DNA from 2 places in the Pantoea dispersa genome. Region 2 is predicted to be linked to the other one. Evidence: predicted binding sites of a transcription regulator. Region 2 holds the regulator's gene; the other holds the start of a gene.
What was found. Region 2 encodes sigma-54, which starts transcription at its own class of promoters, with help from an activator protein. Its sites were predicted from a motif close to GTTGGCACANNTTTCGCTNT; they were not measured.
Positions count from the first base shown of each region.

Region 1: glnA (glutamate--ammonia ligase) is a predicted target of sigma-54. The motif match lies at 1,719-1,738, and genes of this name have one in related genera.

Region 1 covers NZ_CP082346.1:3,933,402-3,937,613, forward strand. The annotation lists gene typA (ribosome-dependent GTPase TypA) at 1-1,446, opposite strand, end outside; gene glnA (glutamate--ammonia ligase) at 1,887-3,296, shown strand; gene glnL (nitrogen regulation protein NR(II)) at 3,495-4,212, shown strand, end outside.
Region 2 covers NZ_CP082346.1:3,467,922-3,472,133, forward strand. The annotation lists gene lptC (LPS export ABC transporter periplasmic protein LptC) at 1-42, shown strand, start outside; gene lptA (lipopolysaccharide ABC transporter substrate-binding protein LptA) at 17-571, shown strand; gene lptB (LPS export ABC transporter ATP-binding protein) at 577-1,302, shown strand; gene rpoN (RNA polymerase factor sigma-54) at 1,351-2,784, shown strand; gene hpf (ribosome hibernation promoting factor) at 2,806-3,093, shown strand; gene ptsN (PTS IIA-like nitrogen regulatory protein PtsN) at 3,260-3,742, shown strand; gene rapZ (RNase adapter RapZ) at 3,795-4,212, shown strand, end outside.

The DNA.
Region 1 (4,212 bases), 470 kb from region 2:
CTGGCCCACTTCGCCCGGACGCACGTCGTCGTAGTGGCTGAAGGTGGAGTACAGCAGACCGGTACCGGAAGTCATGGTCATGAATTCGTTACGGAAGCCGATCAGACCACGGCTTGGGATCACGTAGTCGAGACGTACGCGGCCTTTACCATCCGGATCCATGTTTTTCAGGTCGCCTTTACGCTCACCCATCGCCTGCATCACTGAACCCTGATGGGTTTCTTCGATGTCGAGGGTAACGTTTTCGAATGGCTCCTGCTTGCGGCCTTCGAATTCACGGTAGATAACTTTCGGACGGGATACCGCCAGCTCGTAGCCTTCACGACGCATATTCTCGATCAGAACTGACAGATGCAGCTCACCACGACCGGATACGCGGAATGCATCAGCATCTTCAGTTTCTTCTACGCGCAGCGCTACGTTGTGCACCAGCTCTTTGTTCAGACGCTCAAGGATCTGACGCGACGTCACAAACTTACCTTCTTTACCACAGAACGGTGAGGTGTTGACGTTGAAGAACATGGTTACGGTTGGCTCATCCACGCTCAGCGCCGGCAGCGCTTCCACATTCTGCGTGTCGCAGATGGTGTCGGAGATGTTCAGCTCGCCCAGACCGGTGATAGCGATGATGTCGCCCGCTTCAGCCAGGTCGGATTCAATACGCTCCAGACCCAGATGGCCCAGCACTTTACCGACTTTCGCGTTACGGGTTTTCCCTTCGCTGTCGATTACAGTAACCTGCTGGTTTGGCTTCACTTTACCGCGCTTGATGCGGCCGATACCGATTACGCCGAGGTAGTTGTTGTAGTCCAGCTGCGAGATCTGCATCTGCAGTGGGGCTTCAACTTCAACCTGCGGTGGAGAAACGTGGTCGACGATGGCCTGATACAGCGGGGTCATGTCGTCAGCCATGTCGGTGTGATCCAGACCGGCGATACCATTCAGCGCAGACGCATAAATGATCGGGAAATCGAGCTGCTCGTCAGTCGCGTCGAGGTTGACGAACAGGTCAAATACCTGGTCAACAACCCAATCCGGACGCGCGCCAGGACGGTCAACTTTGTTGATGACTACAATCGGCTTCAAACCGTGGGCAAAGGCTTTCTTGGTTACGAAGCGGGTTTGCGGCATAGGGCCATCCATCGCGTCTACAACCAGCAGCACCGAATCCACCATGGACATGACGCGCTCAACTTCACCACCGAAGTCGGCGTGTCCCGGGGTATCAACGATGTTGATACGGTAGTCGTTCCATTTGATGGCGGTGTTTTTCGCGAGGATGGTAATCCCACGCTCTTTCTCCAAATCGTTGGAGTCCATCACGCGCTCAGTCGCTTCGGTACGGGCATCAAAAGTACCGGACTGTTGCAGCAGTTTGTCAACCAGGGTGGTCTTACCATGGTCAACGTGCGCGATGATGGCGATGTTACGCAAATTTTCGATCACAGCTTTGCCTCAGGCATTATAGAAATAACGCGGTATTGTACACGGATTAAGCGAAAGACTGAACATGATCACAGTTTTCGCCGAAAGATTCTCGCAGTGCGCGTTTTTAGCACCAATAACGGTGCATTAAGCTGCACTTTGATGGCGCTTTGCACCATTTAAGTGCTTACCCCTAAACTGACGGCACTATTTTGGTGCATTCCATCCACGCTGGTGCAGCCGTCGTCTCACCGCAGGGCGCATCACAGCGCCATTTTCACCATTGTAATAAAGTTGGCACAGAATTCGCTTTATATCTTTTAAGCGAAAACGACAGTTGCACAACGGTTGAAGAGCTTGCCGAGATCTTGGTCAGGGGTGGTCAGTAGTCGTGACACATTCCCGGCAACAGAAGTTCTCTCACCACGACGACAAAATGACCATTTCCAGGAGAGTTGAGTATGTCCGCTGAACACGTTCTCTCGATGATGAACGAGCACGAAGTTAAGTTTGTTGACCTGCGTTTTACCGATACTAAAGGTAAAGAACAGCACGTTACTATCCCTGCTCACCAGGTTAACGCTGACTTCTTCGAAGAAGGCAAAATGTTCGATGGCTCTTCCATCGGCGGCTGGAAAGGCATTAACGAATCAGACATGGTGCTGATGCCGGATGCAACAACTGCCGTAATGGATCCGTTCTTCGAAGATCCGACGCTCATCATCCGCTGTGACATTCTCGAGCCAGGCACGCTGCAGGGCTACGATCGCGACCCGCGCTCCATTGCCAAGCGCGCAGAAGAGTTCCTGCGTTCTTCCGGCATCGCCGACACCGTACTGTTCGGACCTGAGCCAGAGTTCTTCCTGTTTGACGACATCCGTTTCGGCTCTTCAACTTCCGGCTCACACGTGGCTATCGACGACATCGAAGCAGCCTGGAACACCGGTAAAGAGTACGAAGGCGGTAACAAAGGTCACCGTCCAGGTCTGAAAGGCGGCTACTTCCCGGTGCCACCGGTTGACTCTTCACAGGACATCCGTTCTGCCATGTGTCTGACCATGGAGCAGATGGGTCTGGTGGTTGAAGCGCATCACCACGAAGTGGCAACCGCGGGTCAGAACGAAGTGGCTACCCGCTTCAACACCATGACCAAGAAAGCTGACGAAATTCAGATCTACAAATATGTCGTGCACAACGTCGCGCACGCCTACGGCAAAACGGCGACCTTTATGCCGAAGCCGATGTTTGGCGACAACGGTTCCGGTATGCACTGCCACATGTCACTGTCTAAAGGCGGCGTAAACCTGTTCTCTGGCGACAAATACGGCGGCCTGTCTGAAACTGCCCTGTTCTACATCGGCGGTATCATCAAGCACGCTAAAGCCATCAACGCCCTGGCAAACCCGACCACCAACTCATACAAGCGTCTGGTCCCAGGCTACGAAGCACCGGTAATGCTGGCTTACTCAGCACGTAACCGTTCTGCCTCTATCCGTATCCCGGTGGTGGCCAGCCCGAAAGCACGTCGTATCGAAGCGCGCTTCCCGGATCCAGCGGCTAACCCATACCTGGCGTTCACCGCACTGCTGATGGCCGGCCTCGACGGCGTGATCAACAAGATCCACCCTGGCGATGCGATGGACAAAAACCTGTACGACCTGCCGCCGGAAGAAGAAGCTGAGATTCCAAAAGTGGCCGGTTCACTGGAAGAAGCGCTGAATGCACTGAACGAAGACCGCGAGTTCCTGACCCGTGGCGGCGTGTTCACCGACGACGCTATCGATGCTTACATCGAACTGCGTAAAGCTGACAACGACCGCGTACGCATGACGCCGCACCCGGTTGAGTTCGAACTGTACTACAGCGTTTAATCCTTAAAAGATTCGCGCAGATGCACCGTAGCCGCCATCGCCGCGACGGTGCTAATCATGGCGCTGAAGATTTTTTGTTGCCGTGGAAACTTTAGCCCATCTCCGGATGGGCTTTTTTCACCGCGAATTCATCGTTCGACGGATAGATTTGCGTCCCCAAAGGCTATAATGCACTAATTTAGTGCAGAGGAACGCTGTATGGCAACTGGCACGCTGCCCGACGCGGGGCAGATTCTCAACTCCCTGATCAACAGTATTTTGCTGGTCGATAACGATCTGGTTATCCACTACGCCAACCCGGCGGCCCAGCAGTTACTGGCGCAAAGCTCACGAAAATTGTTCGGCACGCCCTTACCGGAACTTACCGGCTATTTTTCGCTGAACATTGAGGTAATGAGCGAGAGTTTAGGGGCAGGCCAGGGCTTTACCGATAGCGAAGTCACGTTAGTGGTGGATGGCCGCGCACACATTATGTCGCTCACGGCACAGCGTCTACCCGACGGATTTATTCTGCTGGAAATGGCGCCGATGGATAATCAGCGCCGTCTCAGCCAGGAGCAGATTCAGCACGCCCAGCAGGTTGCCGCGCGCGATCTGGTACGCGGCCTGGCGCACGAAATTAAAAACCCGCTCGGCGGATTGCGCGGCGCGGCACAGCTGTTATCGCGCGCCCTGCCCGATCCGGCGCTGAATGAATATACCAAAGTGATTATTGAGCAGGCCGACCGGCTGCGTAACCTGGTCGACCGCCTGCTGGGTCCGCAGCAGCCCGGACTGCACGTGACCCAGAGCATCCATCAGGTGGCTGAACGTGTGGTTAACCTGGTGTCGATGGAGCTGCCGGAAAACGTCTCGCTGGTGCGTGATTATGACCCCAGCCTGCCGGAGCTGCCGCACGACCCGGACCAGATTGAGC
Region 2 (4,212 bases):
AAGGTCAAAACCTCCTATGAAATTCAAAATGAACAAAAATAGCCTTAAGTTGCTGCTGGTGAGTGCGCTGCTGGCAACCAGCCTGCCGGCGCTGGCGTTAACGGGCGATTCGGACAAGCCGGTTAACATCGACTCGGTGAACCAGGCGCTCGATTTGCAGGGTAACGTCGCCACCTTTACCGGCAACGTGATCGTGACCCAGGGCACCATCAAAATTACCGCCGATAAAGTGGTGGTAACGCGTCCCGGCGGCGACAGCAACAAAACCATCGTTGATGCCTACGGCAATCCAGCCACCTTTTATCAGATGCAGGACAACGGCAAACCGGTGCAGGGGCACGCCGCCAAACTGCACTATGAGCTGGCCAACGATTTCGTCGAGCTGACCGGCAACGCCTTTATTGAGCAGCAGGACAGCAACATCAAAGGCGATCGCATCACCTATCTGGTGAAAGAGCAGAAAATGCAGGCCTACAGTCAGGGCCAGAGCAAGCGTGTCACCACCGTGCTGGTGCCGTCGCAGCTGCAGGATAAAAACGGTTCGTCTGCGAGCCCCAAAAAGAGTAACTGATCGCTATGGCCACATTAGTCGCTGAAAACCTGGCGAAAGCCTACAAAGGCCGTCGCGTAGTAGAAGATGTCAGCCTGCAGGTGAAATCCGGCGAGATTGTCGGCCTGCTGGGTCCCAACGGGGCCGGTAAAACCACCACCTTCTACATGGTGGTAGGCATCGTGCCGCGCGATGCCGGCCGCATTATTATTGATGAAGAAGATATCAGTATTCTGCCGCTGCATGCGCGCGCGCGGCGCGGCATCGGTTATCTGCCGCAGGAAGCGTCGATCTTTCGCCGTCTGAGCGTCTACGACAACCTGATGGCAGTACTGCAGGTGCGTGACGACCTGACGGAAGAGCAGCGTCAGGATCGCGCCAATGAGCTGATGGACGAGTTCCACATCGGCCATCTGCGCGACAGCATGGGCCAGGCGCTGTCAGGCGGTGAACGTCGTCGCGTCGAGATTGCCCGTGCACTGGCCGCCAATCCAAAGTTTATCCTGCTGGATGAACCTTTTGCCGGCGTTGACCCCATCTCCGTTATCGATATCAAAAAGATCATCGAACACCTGCGTGACAGCGGCCTCGGCGTGCTGATCACCGACCACAACGTGCGTGAAACGCTCGCGGTGTGTGAGCGCGCATATATCGTCAGCCAGGGCCATCTGATTGCCCACGGCACGCCAGATGAAATTCTTGCAGATGAGCAGGTTAAGCGGGTTTATTTGGGCGAAGAGTTCAGACTCTGATAAGGTGTCGGCATACCCGACATTTGCTTAGGAAATTCTAGCCGGATTATGAAGCAAGGTTTGCAACTCAGGCTCAGCCAACAGCTGGCGATGACTCCCCAGTTGCAGCAGGCAATCCGCTTGCTGCAACTCTCTACGCTTGAACTCCAGCAGGAACTGCAACTGGCGCTGGAAAGCAATCCGCTGCTTGAACAAACCGATCTGCACGATGAAGTCGACGCCCGCGAATTTCAGGAGAACGAGGCGTTAGATACCCGTGAGGCACTCGAACAGAAAGAGATGCCGGAAGAGCTGCCGCTCGATGCCTCCTGGGACGAGATCTACACGGCCGGCACGCCCTCCGGCACCGGCACCGATTACCAGGACGACGAGCTGCCGGTGTATCAGGGTGAAACCACGCAGTCGCTGCAGGACTATCTGATGTGGCAGGTGGAACTGACGCCGTTCACCGACACCGACCGCGCCATCGCTACCTCCATCGTCGATGCCATTGACGATACCGGTTATCTCACCGTCAGCTTACAGGACATTTGTGAGAGTATTGGTGACGAAGAGCTGACGCTGGAAGAGGTGGAAGCGGTGCTGAAGCGCGTACAGCGTTTCGATCCGGTGGGCGTCGGCGCACGCGATCTGCGTGACTGCCTGCTGGTACAGCTGTCGCAGTATGCGGCCGATATGCCGATGCTGAACGAAGCACGGCTGATCGTCAGCGAGCACCTCGACCTGCTGGCTAACCACGATTTCCGCAGCCTGATGCGCGTGACGCGGCTGAAAGAAGAGGTGCTGAAGGAAGCGATGCTGCTGATTCAGTCGCTCGATCCGCGCCCCGGGCAGTCCATCAATACCAGCGAGCCCGAGTATGTGATTCCCGATGTGCTGGTGCGCAAGACTGGCACACGCTGGACGGTGGAGCTGAACGCTGACAGCCTGCCGCGCCTGAAGATTAATCAGCATTACGCCGCGATGGGCGGTTCTGCGCGTAATGACAGTGACAGTCAGTTTATTCGCAGCAACTTACAGGAAGCCCGCTGGCTGATTAAGAGCCTGGAGAGCCGCAACGACACGCTGCTGAAAGTGACGCGCTGTATTGTCGAACAGCAGCAGGCGTTTTTTGAACAGGGTGAAGAGTATATGCGTCCGATGGTACTGGCGGATATCGCCCAGGCCGTGGATATGCATGAATCCACCATTTCCCGCGTCACCACGCAAAAGTATTTGCACAGCCCGCGTGGCATTTTTGAACTGAAGTATTTTTTCTCCAGTCACGTCAGCACCGAAGGCGGTGGCGAAGCCTCGTCGACGGCGATCCGTGCACTGGTGAAAAAATTAATCTCCGCGGAAAATCCCGCAAAACCCTTGAGCGACAGCAAACTGACCTCCATGTTATCTGAACAGGGCATCATGGTGGCGCGACGTACGGTTGCTAAGTATCGCGAGTCTTTATCTATACCGCCATCAAACCAGCGCAAGCAGCTGGTTTGACCGAAACAAGAAGGAAGACCTATGCAGCTAAACCTTACCGGACTGAATGTTGAGATAACCGACCCACTGCGCGAATTTGTAAATAACAAATTTGCCAAACTGGAACACTATTTTGATCGTATCAATCAGGTTTATATTGTTCTGAAAGTGGAGAAGGTGACGCAGATTGCGGAAGCAACCCTGCACGTCAACGGCGGGGAGCTGCACGCCACATCGGAAGCGGAAGACATGTACGCGGCCATCGACGGGTTGATTGACAAGCTGGCCCGTCAGCTGACCAAACACAAAGACAAACTGAAAAAACACTAACCTTCACGCTTGCAGAGTGCTGACGGGTTCAGCACTCAGAGGAGAAATGGGGCGGGTCACCGCCCCGTTTTGTCATCTGCGCAAGCGCCTGCAGTCACCTGCCCTGCCCGTTCGCGGTGTCCCGGTACGTGCCTTACGGCTATGTGAACACGCAAGTGAAACGATGATGAACAACGATCTGACACTGGAATTGAGCGCGGTCCTTTCGCTGGACTGCACCCGCAGCGGCGTACACTGCCAGAGTAAAAAGCGCGCGCTGGAAATTATCAGCGAGCTGGCCGCTAAGCAGCTCAATCTGCCGCACCAGACGCTTTTTGAAGCCATCCTGACCCGTGAACGCATGGGCAGTACCGGCATTGGCAACGGCATCGCCATCCCGCACGGCAAGCTGGAGGAGGATACGCTGCGCGCCGTTGGCGTGTTTATCAGCCTCGACCAGCCTATCGCCTTTGACGCCGTCGACAACCAGCCGGTTGACCTGCTGTTTGCCCTGCTGGTGCCCGCAGACCAGTGCAAAACCCATCTGCACACCCTGTCGCTGGTGGCGAAACGCCTGGCGGATAAAACCGTCTGCCGCCGTTTGCGCGCGGCACAGAGCGATGAAGAGCTCTACGCCATCATTACAGAAGCTCAGGAAGATCACGCTTAAGCGACAGACACTTTTACCGGCCTGCGTGCCGGTTTAACACGGGAGAAATGTGATGGTGCTGATGATCGTTAGCGGTCGGTCAGGCTCAGGAAAATCAGTCGCGCTGCGCGCCCTTGAGGATATGGGCTTCTACTGTGTCGATAACCTGCCGGTGGTGCTGCTGCCGGAGCTGGCGAACACCTTAACCGAGCGCAATATCTCAGCGGCGGTTAGCATTGACGTGCGCAACATGCCGGAATCACCGGAGGTGTTTGAGCAGGCACTGAACAATCTGCCGGAAGCGTTCTCGCCACAGCTGCTGTTTCTGGACGCCGATCGCAATACGCTGATCCGCCGCTACAGCGACACGCGCCGCCTGCATCCGCTCTCCAGCAAAAATCTGTCGCTGGAAAGCGCCATTGATGAGGAAAACGATCTGCTGGAGCCGCTGCGCTCGCGTGCCGATCTGATCATCGATACCTCAGAGATGT